Regions from separate parts of the Arthrobacter sp. zg-Y919 genome, predicted to be linked through region 1. Evidence: predicted binding sites of a transcription regulator. Region 1 holds the regulator's gene; the other holds the start of a gene.
What was found. The regulator LexA, encoded in region 1, represses DNA repair genes until DNA is damaged. The targets are predictions, from matches to a motif close to TCGAACANNTGTTCGA.

Region 1 (7,387 bases):
GCCTTGGACATGGTGCGGGAAACGATCAGCCGTTCCCGTCCGGGCAGAAGCTGCAGGGCACTGGGGGTATCCGCGTGGGAGAACTCCGCGTACGCCTCATCCACCACCACGATTGCATTGGACGCCCGGCCGGCCTCGTAGGCGGCTTCGATGACGTCCAGACCCAGGGCAGTGCCTGTCGGGTTGTTCGGGGTGCACAGGATGATGATGTGCGGTGCCTGCGCCCGGATCTGCTCCGCGGCAGATTCGGGGGTCAGGGAAAAGTCCGCTTCCCGGGTTCCGGTGACGTAGGCGGTGCCGGTGCCGCTGGAGAGCAGCGGATACATCGAGTAGGTGGGCGGGAAACTCATGGCGGTCCGGCCGGGACCGCCGAAGGCCTGCAGGATCTGCTGCAGCACTTCATTGGAACCGTTGCCGGCCCAGATATTCCCGGCCGTCAGTCCGTGGCCGAGGTATTTGGCCAGGTTTTCCCGCAGCTCGGTGAATTCCCGGTCCGGATACCGGTTCAGGCCGGAAACGACGGATTCAATCTCCGCCAGAATGGCCCGGCGCACATGATCCGGAAGTCCATGGGTATTTTCGTTCACGTTCAGCAGAACCGGCACATCCAGCTGCGGGGCACCGTAAGGGGTGAGGCCGCGCAGATCGTCTCGCAGGGGAAGTCGGTTCAGGTTTTCCAGCTGTTCATTCACCCCTACAGCTTAGGACGCCCTGCCCGGGGAGCTGCATCCGGGTCCTGCAGACCGCCGGAAAACGTCATAGGGGGCGAAGGTCAGCGGGAAACGGGGATGTACAGCTGGCGGCCGGCCGGAACGGTGGCGTTGTCCAGGTTGTTCAGTTCCACAATGTCAGCCACCACGGTGCGGGGGTCACGGTCCGGGGCGAACTCCGTGGCAAGGGACCACAGAGAGTCGCCTGCTGAGACGCCCACCTGGATGGTGCGGGTCTGCTCCGGGGAGCCGCCGGAGGCCATGGCGGGCGCAGTGAAGAAGCCCAGGAAAGCCAGCAGGGCAGCGGCTGCGAGCATCAGGGGTGCACCGACCAGGATCAGGCGGCCGCGGCGGGTGAGGCGGAGCGGCGCGGATTCAGCGGATGCAGCAGGAGCAAGGCTGCGGGCAGCAGCATGATTGCGGGCAGGAGCGTGGCTGTGTGCGGATGCAAAGGGAAGTACGTGTACTGACATGTCAATACCTTTCCGGTCCGAAAAGCAGCAATGCCGGTCCCCCGCATCTCCCGCAAGAGCACCGGGAAAATACTGTGGCTCGAAACTGCATTCGAACATCTGGTGAGCCCGACGAGGTGTCGGCGGGCCGTAGTCGAACATACGTTCTAACGTGTACTCGAACATTTCTAGCACTTATCTACGAACATTGTCGAGACTCGCTCGAATATATGTTTGAAAAATCTTCTGCACTCCCTTAGCGTTGAACCTGCAGGAAGCGGCTGACATCAACTAACCATCCGCCACTGACAAAACGGCTCGGCGATTCTTTGGCAGGCGGGGGCCGGCACGCCAAAGTCAGCAGGACAGAACAGCAAAACCCAGCTGCAGCGAACATCAGCAGCGCAGCAGCAGCACAGCATCTCAGCAGCACAGACCCAGATACACCGCTAGAACCATCCGGCCCGCATCCGCAGGCCGACTGTGAAGGGAAGCCGACGTGGCCCGTGTTACCAATGGCAGCACCCCCTCCTCTGCCGCGCCCGCGCCGGCGGGGCGCACCAAGGGCCTCACTGCCCGGCAGACCAAGATCCTGGAGACCATCCAGCGCTCGGTGAATACCAACGGTTATCCCCCGTCAATGCGGGAAATCGGCGACATCGTTGGGCTGGCCAGCCTGTCGAGCGTCACCCACCAGCTGAGCCAGCTGGAAAAGCTCGGCTACATCCGCCGCGATCCCAAGCGCCCGCGCGCCATGGAGATCCTGGTTCCGCTCCTGCTCCGTGACGGCTCCCCGCGCCGGGGAGGCGCCGACACGGCAGACAGCGCCGGCACCGGCGGTAAGGCTGCGTCAAAGGACGGCTCCGTGTCCCGCATGGACGGTGCCAACCGCTCTGCGGGTTCGCAGAGCGTTCCCGACCTCACCACCGCCATCGACACGGCCATGGTGCCGCTGGTGGGACGCATCGCCGCCGGCGGTCCTATCCTTGCGGACCAGCAGGTTGAAGAGGTGGTTCCCCTTCCGCGCCAGCTGGTCGGACACGGTGATCTTTTTATGCTCCGGGTCGCCGGAGACTCCATGGTGGATGCCGCCATCTGCGACGGGGACTGGGTGGTGGTGCGCCGTCAGCCCACCGCCGAAAACGGCGACATTGTTGCCGCACTCCTCGAAGATGAGGCCACCGTGAAGACGTTCCGGCAGCGTAATGGACACACCTGGCTGCTGCCGCAGAACACCCGCTACGAACCCATCCTCGGTGACGAAGCCACCATCATGGGCAAGGTTGTCAGCGTCATGCGTTCGCTCTAGGCGTTCGTTCAAGAGGACGCGGCCACCTAGGAGGACAACTCAAAAGCAGCGCCGCCGGTCTCCGGCGGCGCTGCTTTTTGCGTTTCTACTTCCCCGCGCCTGCCGGTTCCGCGGCAAGCCGCTGCAGCGCCTTCAGCACCACGGAACGGTCAGTAGTCGCCCAGAAGGGCGGCAGCGCTGCCCGCAGGAAGCTTCCGTACCGTTCCGTCGCCAGGCGTGAGTCGAGCACCGCGACTACGCCCTTATCCCCGGACGCCCGGATCAGGCGTCCAGCTCCCTGGGCCAGGCGGACCGCGGCATGGGTGGCTGAAACGCTCATAAAGCCGTTCCCACCCGCTTTGGCCACGGCCCGCGTCCGCGCGGTCATCAACGGATCATCAGGGCGCGGGAACGGAATCCGGTCCATGATCACCAACCGGCAGGAAGCACCGGGAACGTCCACTCCCTGCCACAGGGACATGGTGCCGAACAGGCACGTTTCGTCGTCGTCGGCGAACTGCTGCACCAGGGCGGACATGGTGGACTCCCCCTGGCAGAGGATCGGGAAGTCCACGCGTTTGCGCATGGCTTCCGCCGCTTCTTCGGCGGCGCGGCGGGAGGAGAACAAGCCCAGTGCTCCCCCGCCGGAGGCCGTGATCAGCGCCTCCAGCTCGTCCAGCTGCTGCGGGGACGTGCCGCGCCCCGGCTTCGGCAGGTCCTTGGCCACATACAGGACACCCTGTCGGGGATAGTCGAATGGACTGCCGACGTCGGTGCCGGTCCATTTGGGTGCACCGGCACCCAGCAGCCCCAGGGCTCCGGCCACCGGGCCGAACTCCGCGCCGATGGCCAGTGTGGCCGACGTCAGCACTACGGTGTGCCCGTCGAAGAGGCCTTCACGCAGCCGTCCGGCCACGGACAGCGGTGCCACGTTGAGGGTGGGTGGTGCATCTTCCTCCGGAGCTGTGTAGCCGGCTCCGGGTGTGAAGGTGCTTGCGCGCGAGGCCCAGAGCACCTCACCCGAGTTCACGGCGTCGAGGACGCGTTCGCACAGTTCCAGAACCGCCATGAGCCGGGAACGGGCCATCTGCCGCCCGCCGTCCACGCTGTCCGAACCTTCCGGCTTGGAATCCGACAGGGCCGTGCGGCACGCTTCGCGGACCTGGCCCAGCACCAGTTCCTGGTCTTCGGACAACCCGGCGGCCAGCAGGCCGGAGGGAACCGGGGCAAAGACCTGGTCGAACGCCCGGCCCGCTGCAGCCAGGGGCTCCATCGTGGCGGAGGTGTGCTTGCGTGCGGCCGAGACGGCGGCGGAGATGATGGTTCCGGAGAGCTGCCCGGTGACGGCACCGGTGACGCGGTCCTGCAGTTCGTGGGCCTCGTCAATCACCACCACGTCGTAATCGGGCAGGACAGCGAGTCCTTCAAAGGCACTGATGGCCAGCATGGCGTGGTTCGTGATGACCAGGTCGGCCTCGGCGGCCTTGGCCCGGGCACGTTCGCTGAAGCACAAATCCGCCACCGGGCACTTTTGCGCGCCCAGGCATTCCATGGAGGTGACGGACACCTGGCGCCAGGCACGGTCGCTGACACCGGGCAGCAGCTCATCCCGGTCACCGGTTTCGGTCTCCTGCGCCCATTCCTGCAGGCGGACGACGTCGCGCCCCAGCGCCGAGGTGGGCCCGCCGGCCGGTACCGGGTGCGTGACGGCCTGCTCGCCGCCCATCATAAACAGCGTCCCGGCTTCATCTTCTTCGGGGAAGCCGCCGCCGGTCTTGTGCAGGCAGACGTAATTGCTGCGGCCTTTGAGCAGCGCCACATCAACCTCCCGCGGAAGCTGCGGCTCGAGGGTCTTCAGCAGGCGCGGAAGGTCACGCCCCACAATCTGGGCCTGCAGGGCGAGGGTCGCGGTCGAGACCAGGGCCGGCTTGTCGCTCTCTAGGGCATGGGCAATCAACGGAATGAGGTACGCCAGGGACTTACCGGTACCGGTGCCCGCCTGTACCAGCAGGTGGTCGCCGGACTCGATGGCCTCAGCCACCTGCCGGGCCATCTCGTGCTGGCCCGGGCGGTTTTGCCCGCCCATGGCCGACACCGCGGTGTCGAGCAGTTCCAGGACCTGCTCCGGCCCCTGCGTGCCTTTCCTACCCATGGGCCACGAACGGCTCCAGCTCCGCTGCCAGTCCTTCACGGACCTTCACATGCAGCCGGGTGCCCTCCTCGCCGTGTTCCAGGGCGAGGATTTCGGCGTCCTGCTGGTGAAGCCGGGAGACAACGTCGCCGCGCTCGTAGGGCACCAGCAATTCAAGGTCGACACCCGGGCGCGGAATCCCCTCGGAAATCGCCTGCATCAGCTCGGGGATGCCTTCACCGGTGCGGGCGGAAACCACTACGTGCCGGGACTCGCGCTGACGCAGCCGTTCCAGGACGAACGGATCAGCGGCGTCGGCCTTGTTCAGCACGATGATTTCGGGGACCTTGCGGGCGTCCACCTCGGCCAGGACCGTACGGACGGCCGCAATCTGGCCCTCCGGGTCCGGATGCGAGGCATCAACCACGTGCAGGATGAGGTCTGCGTCGGCCACTTCCTCCAGCGTCGACCGGAAGGCTTCGACCAGCTGGGTGGGCAGCGACCGGACAAAGCCGACGGTGTCCGCCAGCGTGTAGCCAATGCCGTCTTCGGTCTGGGCCTTGCGGATGGTGGGATCCAGGGTGGCAAAGAGGGCATTCTCCACCAGCACGCCGGCATCGGTGAGCCGGTTGAGCAGCGAGGACTTGCCCGCGTTGGTGTAGCCGGCGATGGCTACCGAGGGCACGGAGTTGCGGTGGCGGTTGGCCCGCTTGGTTTCGCGTGCCGGTTTCATGGCCGCAATTTCGCGGCGCAGTTTCGCCATCCGGGTGCGGATCTTCCGGCGGTCCAGTTCGATCTTCGTTTCACCGGGACCGCGCGAACCCATACCTGCGCTGGCGCTGCCGACCTGGCCGCCTGCCTGGCGGGACATGGATTCACCCCAGCCGCGCAGGCGCGGAAGGAGGTATTCCAGCTGGGCCAGCTCGACCTGGGCCTTGCCCTCGCGGGACTTGGCGTGCTGGGCGAAGATGTCCAGGATGAGTGCCGTCCGGTCGATGACCTTGACCTTGACGATGTCTTCCAGCCCGCGGCGCTGGGACGGAGCCAGTTCGCTGTCCACGATGACAGTGTCCGCTCCGGTGGCCATCACGATCTCTTTGAGTTCCTGGGCCTTGCCGGAGCCGAGGAAGGTGCCGGGGTCCGGCTTCTGGCGGCGCTGGATGATTCCGTCGAGGACTTCCGAGCCCGCGGTCTCCGCCAGGGCGGCGAGTTCCTTCAAGGAGTTCTCCGCGTCGGCGGAAGTGCCTTCGCTCCAGAGTCCGGCGAGGACAACCCGCTCCAGCCGCAGCTGGCGGTATTCAACCTCGGTGACGTCCTCGAGTTCCGTGGAGAGGCCTGCAACGCGGCGCAGTGCGCGGCGTTCTTCCAGGTCCTGCTGCTCGCCGTCGTGGGCGGAGTGCCCGTTGTCGTCGTCGGATAGTGCCAGAGCGCGCCCGCGCGTCTGGTCGCCGGCAGCGGCGGTCTTGGTTTCGACCGCGGTGTCCTTGGCGAGAATCCTGTCGATGACCCCTTGGATGTCCGAAGGGCTCAGTTCCGGGGTGGAATTCTGGTCAGAACTCGTGGCACGGGGGTTGTGGATGGTCATATTCTCCTTATGAGGACGTACTTCCATGGTAGGCCAGTGACTGACATTTTCGGGGAGAAACAACCTTCTCCGCAATGGATGCCTGCCACGCCCACCGTCTTCTACAACCCGGGTGGCGGCCCATAAATTCCATGCCGGGAGCCTTGAACGACTAATCTGGACTGTTATGGGTTCAGACCACTATTTCTCTTCCACTCCGTCCGGACCCGAGGTCCGCAGGCCGCTGCGCGTCAGCCTTAACGGGACCGAACGGACGCTGCAGACCGCGGGCGGAATCTTCAGCCCAGGCGGAATCGATAAGGGCACCGCTGTGCTGCTGGAGGAGGTCCCCGCCCCGCCGCAGACGGGCAACTTCCTGGACATCGGGTGCGGCTGGGGTCCCATTGCGCTGACTCTGGCACTGAAGTCCCCGGCCGCACGGGTTTACGCCGTCGACGTTAACGAGCGCTCCCTCGCGCTGACCCGCGACAACGCCGCCGCGCTGGGCTGCACGAACATCAAAGCCGCCCTGCCCGGGGAGGTGGATCCGGAAGTGCGCTTTGACACCATCTGGTCCAATCCGCCTATCCGGATCGGCAAGGAGGAGCTGCATGCCCTGCTGCTGCTCTGGCTCCCCCGGCTGGCCCCGGGAGGTACGGCGTGGATGGTGGTGCAGAAGAATCTCGGTGCCGACTCCCTGCAGCGCTGGCTGGCGGAAACGCTTCCTGCCGGCTTCGCTGTCTCGCGGCACAGCACTTCCAAGTCCTTCCGGATCCTGAAGGTGGAGCGCAGCGCCTAGAGCAGGACTCCGCGTGCCACGAGCACGGCGGGACCGCTCAGTTCCACGTGCTCGCGCCCCTCGGGACCGGTAAGGAAACGGACGCCGACGACGCCGCCCGGTACGGTCACGGCCCACGCATCCGGTGCTTCCGGTCCGGCCCAGAACCGGGTGGCGACGGCGGCGGCGCAGGCGCCCGTCCCGCAGGACAGGGTTTCACCCACACCGCGCTCGTGCACGCGCATGGTCACCAGTCCCACGCCGTCTTCCACGAGCGGCTCGGCGGGCACCACAAACTCCACGTTGGTTCCGTTGGCGGGCTCGGGCTGCACCGACGGTGCCTTGGCCAGATTGGTCGCTGCGAGTTCCTTCAGTTCGGCAAGGGCCACCACGGTGTGCGGGTTGCCCATGCTGACCGAGAGGCCGGGCCGGGGAACTTCGAGCCCGTCCGCGTCCACGACGGT
Region 2 (7,387 bases), 520 kb from region 1:
TGCCCGGGCGCTCGCGTACGACGGCGGCCGGCTCACCTTCTCCGACGTCGGCTACAGCTACCCGGGCGCCGAGGACCCGGTGCTCTTCAACGTCAGCTTCGAGGCGCTGCCGGGGGAAACCACGGCCATTATCGGTTCCACCGGGGCAGGGAAGACCACACTGCTCAACCTGGTCCCGCGGCTGCTCGACGCCACGTCCGGCAGCATCGCCGTGGATGGACAGGACATTGCCGGTGTCACCCTCTCCTCGCTGCGCCGCGGCATCGGACTGGTGCCGCAGCGGGCGTACCTCTTCAGCGGCACTATTGCCTCGAACCTGCGCTTCGGCCGTCCGGAGGCGACGGACGCCGAACTCTGGGCGGCCCTGGAAACCGCGCAGGCGGCAGACTTCGTCCGGGCTGCGGAGGGGGGACTGGCACACCAGGTGGAACAGGGCGGGAGTAACTTCTCCGGGGGACAGCGCCAGCGCCTGGCCATTGCCCGGGCCCTCGTGGTCCGCCCCTCCATCTACCTCTTCGACGACAGCTTCTCCGCCCTGGACTTCGCCACCGACGCCCGGCTGCGCGCAGCACTTCGACCGCAGACCCGGGGCGCCACGGTGATAGTCGTGGCGCAGCGGGTGAACACCATTACCGACGCCGCCCGGATCATCGTGCTGGAAGAGGGGCGCATCGTTGGGCAGGGAACCCATAACGAGCTGATGTCCGCCTCGGATACCTACCGGGAGATCGTCGCCTCACAGCTGACCGCGGAGGAAGTCGCATGAGTACCCCGGGGCTACGGGGCAGACCCGGTGCGGCTGCGGCGGCGAAACCGGAAAACTTCGCCGGCAGTGTCCGCCGGATCCTGCGGCTGATGGCACCGGACCGGTTACGGGTGGCGGCAGTGCTGGTGGCCGCCGTCGTTTCCGTGGCGCTCGCCGTCAGTGCGCCCCGCATCCTCGGGGAAGCCACCAACGTCATCTTCGACGGGTTCATCGGGCAGACGCTGCCGGCCGGAATGTCGAAGGACGCCCAGGTACAGGCCCTGCGGAACTCGGGGGAGCGGGAACTGGCGGACATGCTTGCCGCCATGGACGTCATCCCCGGCCAGGGACTGGACTTCGCCCGGCTCGGCGCAATCCTGCTGGGCGTACTGGCGATCTACCTGGCGGCCTTCGCCTTCGGCTGGTTCCAGGCACGCGTGACCGCACGCATTGTGCAGAACGCCATGTACCGGCTGCGCCGCGACGTGGACGGCAAACTGTTCCGCCTGCCCATGTCCCACTTCCAGCAGCAGTCACGCGGGGACGTCCTGAGCCGCGTCACCAACGACATCGACAACCTGGCCCAGACCCTCTCGCAGAGCCTGACCCAGATCCTCACCTCGGTCCTGACCATCATCGGCGTGCTGGCCATGATGGTGTCCATTTCACCGTTACTGGCATTGATCGCCGTGGTCACCGTGCCCGTCTCCGCCCTCGTGACGGTACTCATTGCCCGGCGCTCGCAGGCGGAGTTCAAGACCCAGTGGAAGTCCACCGGCGAGGTGAACGGCTACATCGAGGAAATGTTCACCGGACAGGACGTGGTGAAGGCCTTCGGCCAGCAGGAGCGGGTGATTGAAGGCTTCGCTCCCGCCAACAACCGGTTGTACCGCTCCGCCTTCCGTGCCCAGTTTGTCTCCGGCATCATCATGCCGGCGATGATGTTCATTTCGAACCTGAACTACGTCGCGGTGGCCGTGGTGGGCGGCCTGCAGGTGGCCAGTGGGCAGCTGTCCATCGGCGGTGTGCAGGCCTTTGTCCAGTACAGCCGCCAGTTCAGCCAGCCGCTGGGCCAGCTGGGCGGGCTGATCAACATGCTCCAGTCCGGCGTCGCCTCCGCCGAACGCGTCTTCGCCCTCCTGGACGCCAAGGAACAAGCACCGGACCCGGACCGTCCCGAACATCTTCCGGCCGTGCGGGGACGGGTCGCCTTCGAGGACGTCTCCTTCGATTACAGCCCCGACGCCCCGCTGATCCGTCATCTGTCCTTCACGGCCGAGCCGGGGCAGACGGTGGCCATTGTTGGGCCCACGGGCGCAGGCAAGACCACCCTCGTCAACCTCCTGATGCGTTTCTACGAGGTCGACGCCGGCCGCATCACCATCGACGGCGTCGACATTGCCCGGCTCAACCGCGAGGAACTGCGCAGCCATATCGGCATGGTGCTCCAGGACGCCTGGCTGTTCGAGGGGACGGTCCGGGAGAACCTGGCCTACGGCGCGCCGGACGCCACGGAGGAGCAAATCGTCCAGGCTGCACAGGCCACCCATGTGGACCACTTTGTCCGGTCCCTGCCCGAGGGCTACGACACCGTGCTCGGCTACGACGGCGGCGCGCTGAGCCAGGGCCAGCGGCAGCTGCTGACCATTGCCCGGGCCTGGCTTTCGGACCCTTCCATCCTGGTCCTGGACGAGGCCACCAGCTCCGTGGATACCCGGACGGAAATCGCCATCCGCCTCGCCATGAATGCGCTCCGGCAGGACCGCACGAGTTTCGTCATCGCCCACCGGCTCTCCACCATCCGCGACGCCGACCTGATCCTGGTGGTCCGGGACGGGCAGATCGTTGAGCAGGGAATGCACGAAGCGCTGTTGGCGGCCGAAGGCTTCTACGCCGGGCTGTACCGCTCCCAGTTCGCGGGCCCTGATGCTGAACCTGACAGGGAACGGGAAGCGGATTCGGGAGCCGCGGAGGCGGACCCGGCTGCACCTGCCGACCCGGCCGGGCATTAGCATTGCAGCATGACGCCTGACACACACCCAGGAACCGAAGCAACCTCCGCAGGCAACGACGCGGGCGTACTGGCTGAGGTCCGGATAGACGCCTCCAGCTCGGTTCCGCCTTACGAACAGCTGCGCCTGCAGATCCTGGACGGCGTGAATGACGGCAGCCTCGCCGTCGGCACGCGGCTGCCTCCGGTCCGTACGCTGGCCGGACACCTCGGCCTGGCAGTGAACACAGTGGCCAAGGCCTACCGTGAACTGGAGCAGGCGCAGGTGGTCACCACCCGGTCCCGCGCCGGCACGGTTGTCGCGGCGGGCGGCGACAGCGGCCGCAGCCGGGTGGCCGCAGCTGCCGCAGTGTATGCCAGATCAGTCCGGGCCAACGGCGTCTCCGAGGACGAGGCCGTGTCCTTCCTGCGGGCGGCGCTGCACTAGCTTCGTGACCCTGGCGGCGGCGAAAGTGTCGCTGATTCTGTAGACAATCGGGGATCCGAGGTGTAAGCCAACGGCCATCGTCGAGAGGTGATGCGCCATGGATTCGACTCCGAAACGGTCCACCCGCGTACAGACTGCGGTTCTGGCTGTCCTGGTCTTGTTTAGCAGCGGAGGAGCCAGCTGCGGCGGGATCTCGAATTTAGGTGCCGTGAGAAACACCTCGGACGATGCCTTACAGGCGATACATGCTGCCGCTGGTCCCGCAGAATTGAGAACTGCCAGTCAGCGGCTTGACGATCTCCTTCGGGAGATCGAGCAGTCCGGACTTAGCGCCGAAGAGCGTGCAGTGGTTGAGGCCGCAACGCAGCGTTCCGCCGTTTTGAATGCACTTGCCAGACAAATCGCGGTACCGGAGGGGTGGACCTCCACGTTCCGCGAGGAGACACTGCAGATTATGCGGGCCTCCTGGCGGCGGGAGATAACGCCCCCCGAGTATTTGGTAAAACACATGGACGACGCCACAGAGACTGTTCTGAGGGATACCGTGTGTTCGGTTTTTGCCGAGGTCATGAACAGTGATGCAGCTGACCGTGCGAAGGCACAGGAATTGCTCGCAGCATCACCCTATGGCGCGGCCACCGAGGAAGGCGTGCGGGAACAGTTGACGGCAGCCGTCGAATTTGCCGGTTCCTCGCTTGCATGGGCGAACCACTTTGCGGATGTCGGCCGTCTTCCACGCCGCATCCTGACGGCGGCGGAGGACAAGGTGGGCCGTTTGGAGAAGCTCATCGATGCCACGGCTTGGCGCAATGGAGGGGCCATCTACTACTACGTGCGCTACTGCGTAAACCGCTAGTACGAATGCGCAACGCGCCGGACCGGCTGGCGCTTCGCCCGCGGCGAAACCCGGGGGGTCGAATACTTTTTCGAATGGGCGTTTGAACTACAGTGGAAAACGTGCCTAAATCGACTCTTCCGACGGCGGACACCACGTTCGTGCCGCATAAAGCCAATGACCTATCCCGCCTGGTAGTGAAAGGCGCGCGCGAGCACAACCTCCGCAACGTCGACCTGGACCTGCCGCGGGACGCCATGATCGTGTTCACCGGCCTGTCCGGCTCGGGTAAATCCTCCCTCGCATTCGACACGATCTTCGCCGAAGGCCAGCGGCGGTACGTCGAGTCGCTGTCCGCCTACGCCCGCATGTTCCTGGGCCAGGTGGATAAGCCCGACGTCGACTTCATCGAGGGCCTCTCGCCCGCGGTCTCGATCGACCAGAAGTCCACCAGCAAGAACCCCCGGTCCACGGTGGGCACCATCACCGAGATCCACGACTACATGCGCCTGCTCTGGGCCCGTGTGGGCCGTCCCTTCTGCCCGGTCTGCGGCGAGCCTGTCAGCAGGCAGACACCTCAGCAGATCGTGGACCAGCTCCTCGAACTGGAAGAGGGCACCCGCTTCCAGATCCTTGCCCCGGTGGTCCGCGGCCGGAAGGGCGAGTTCGTCGACCTGTTCAAGGAGCTCGCCGCCAAGGGCTACTCCCGTGCCCGGGTGGACGGTAAGCAGATCCAGCTCTCCGATCCGCCGAAGCTGGGCAAGCAGTACAAGCACAACATTGAAGTGGTTGTGGACCGCCTGGTGGCCAAGGACGGCATCCGGCAGCGCCTCACGGACTCCGTGGAAACCGGCCTCGGCCTGGCCGACGGCCGCGTGGTCGTCGACTTCGTGGACCTGCCCGAAGACAGCAGCGAGCGTACCCGCACCTTCTCCGAGAATCTGGCCTGCCCGAACGAGCACCCGCTGGCCATCGACGAAATCGAGCCGCGGTCCTTCTCCTTCAACAACCCGTTCGGTGCCTGCCCGGTCTGCACCGGCATCGGCTCCCGGCTGGAGGTGGATGAGGACCTGATCGTTCCGGACCCCTCCAAGTCCCTGGCCGAAGGCGCCATCGCCCCCTGGTCGCTGGGCACCGCCACCACCGAATACTGGAACCGGCTGCTCGAGGGCCTGTCCAAGGACATGGGCTTCTCCATGGATACGCCGTGGAAGAAGCTGACCCCCAAGGTCCGGGAGGCCGTGCTCAACGGCAAGGACCATAAGGTGGTGGTCCAGTACCGCAACCGCTTCGGCCGCGAACGCAAATACAGCACCGGCTTCGAAGGCGTCATCCAGTACATCCACCGCAAGCACGGGGAAACCGAATCGGACCACGCCCGCGACCGGTACGAAGAGTACATGCGGGAAATTGCCTGCCCCGAATGTGGGGGAGCGCGGCTGAACCCCGCGTCCCTGTCCGTGCTGATCAACGGCCGCAACATCGCCGAGATCAGCGCCCTGCCGCTGCGCGAAGCCGCGGACTTCCTCAACACCCTGGTCCTCACCGGACGCGAAGCGCAGATCGCCAACCAGGTGCTCAAGGAGATCCAGGCCCGCCTGACCTTCCTGCTCGACGTCGGCCTGGAATACCTGAGCCTGAACCGCCCGGCCGCCACACTGTCCGGCGGAGAGGCCCAGCGCATCCGCCTGGCCACGCAGATCGGTTCGGGACTCGTGGGCGTGCTCTACGTCCTGGATGAGCCGTCGATCGGCCTGCACCAGAAGGACAACCGGCGCCTGATCGACACCCTGATCCGGCTGCGCAGCCTGGGCAATACCCTGATCGTCGTCGAACACGATGAGGACACCATCCAGGAAGCGGACTGGATTGTCGACGTCGGCCCCGGCGCCGGTGAGCGCGGCGGCGAGGTGGTGCACTCCGGCCCGTTGGCCGAGCTGCTCACCAACGAACGCTCCATCACCGGTGCGTACCTCTCCGGCCGGAAGAAGATCGAGATCCCGGCGAAGCGGCGCAAGGTGGACAAGTCACGCCAGCTGAAGATCGTGGGCGCCCGGGAAAACAACCTGCAGAACCTGAACGTGGACGTCCCGCTGGGCGTCTTCACCGCCGTCACCGGCGTCAGCGGGTCGGGCAAGTCCACGCTGATCAACGACATCCTCTACAAGACGATGGCGAACAAGCTCAACGGCGCCAAGCACGTGGCCGGCCGGCACACCCGCGTGGAGGGCCTGGAGCAGCTGGACAAGGTCATCCACGTGGACCAGAGCCCCATCGGACGTACCCCACGGTCCAACCCCGCCACCTACACCGGCGTCTGGGACCACATCCGCAAGCTCTTCGCCGAGACCAACGAGGCGAAGGTGCGGGGCTACCTGCCGGGCCGTTTCTCCTTCAACGTCAAGGGCGGCCGCTGCGAAGCCTGCCACGGCGACGGCACGCTGAAGATCGAGATGAACTTCCTCCCCGACGTGTATGTGCCCTGCGAGGTCTGCCACGGCGCCCGGTTCAACCGGGAAACCATGGAAGTGCACTACAAGGGCAAGAACATTGCCGAAGTGCTGGACATGCCGATCGAGGAAGCCGCGGAGTTCTTCGCCGCCTTCGGTCCCATTTCCCGGCACCTGAACACCCTGGTGGACGTGGGCCTGGGCTACGTCCGGCTGGGCCAGCCGGCCACCACGCTCTCCGGCGGCGAAGCACAGCGCGTGAAGCTCGCCAGCGAGCTGCAGAAGCGGTCCAACGGCCGCAGTATCTACGTCCTGGACGAGCCCACCACGGGCCTGCACTTCGAGGATGTCCGCAAGCTGCTGGAAGTCCTGCAGGGCCTGGTGGACAAGGGCAACACAGTGATCACCATCGAGCACAACCTCGACGTGATCAAGAGCGCCGACTGGATCATCGACCTCGGCCCCGACGGTGGTACCGGCGGCGGCAAGGTGGTCGCTTCGGGCACCCCGGAGAAGGTCGCCAAGGTCGAGGGGAGCCACACCGCAACGTTCCTCGCGGAGATCCTGAACCCGTAGAAACAGGTGAAGGCCGGTGTCTGCCCCTCCGGGGTCGGGCGCCGGCCTTCGTGTATTCCGGATCCGGGCATATTTGCCGCCCCGGCATCAGAACATATTCTTGGGCGCGTATATCTTTTTCCCTAAGCCTGCTCCGGTATGCCAAACTAAGGCCCGTGACTTCTCCCCGGACCTTGGTGCTTTTCGATCTCGATGGAACGCTGGTTGATCCGGCGGGTGCCATCACCGGCGGTATCAGTTCCGCGCTGGCCGCCTGCGGCCTGCCGGTGCCCCCGGAGGCGGATCTGCAGCGCATGGTGGGCCCTTCGCTGGTGACCTCCCTGCGGGACATCGCACGCGTGCC

Region 2: uvrA (excinuclease ABC subunit UvrA) is a predicted target of LexA. The motif match lies at 4,098-4,113, and genes of this name have one in related genera.

The regions. Positions count from the first base shown of each region.
Region 1 is NZ_CP126242.1:1,049,276-1,056,662, reverse strand. Features, by position in the region: gene QNO10_RS04995 (histidinol-phosphate transaminase) at 1-692, opposite strand, end outside; gene QNO10_RS04990 (LysM peptidoglycan-binding domain-containing protein) at 773-1,183, opposite strand; gene lexA (transcriptional repressor LexA) at 1,662-2,471, shown strand; gene QNO10_RS04980 (ATP-dependent DNA helicase) at 2,557-4,602, opposite strand; gene hflX (GTPase HflX) at 4,595-6,166, opposite strand; gene QNO10_RS04970 (class I SAM-dependent methyltransferase) at 6,333-6,944, shown strand; gene dapF (diaminopimelate epimerase) at 6,941-7,387, opposite strand, start outside.
Region 2 is NZ_CP126242.1:1,564,817-1,572,203, reverse strand. Features, by position in the region: gene QNO10_RS07435 (ABC transporter ATP-binding protein) at 1-766, shown strand, start outside; gene QNO10_RS07430 (ABC transporter ATP-binding protein) at 763-2,757, shown strand; gene QNO10_RS07425 (GntR family transcriptional regulator) at 2,767-3,183, shown strand; gene QNO10_RS07420 (hypothetical protein) at 3,392-4,039, shown strand; gene uvrA (excinuclease ABC subunit UvrA) at 4,141-7,044, shown strand; gene QNO10_RS07410 (HAD hydrolase-like protein) at 7,200-7,387, shown strand, end outside.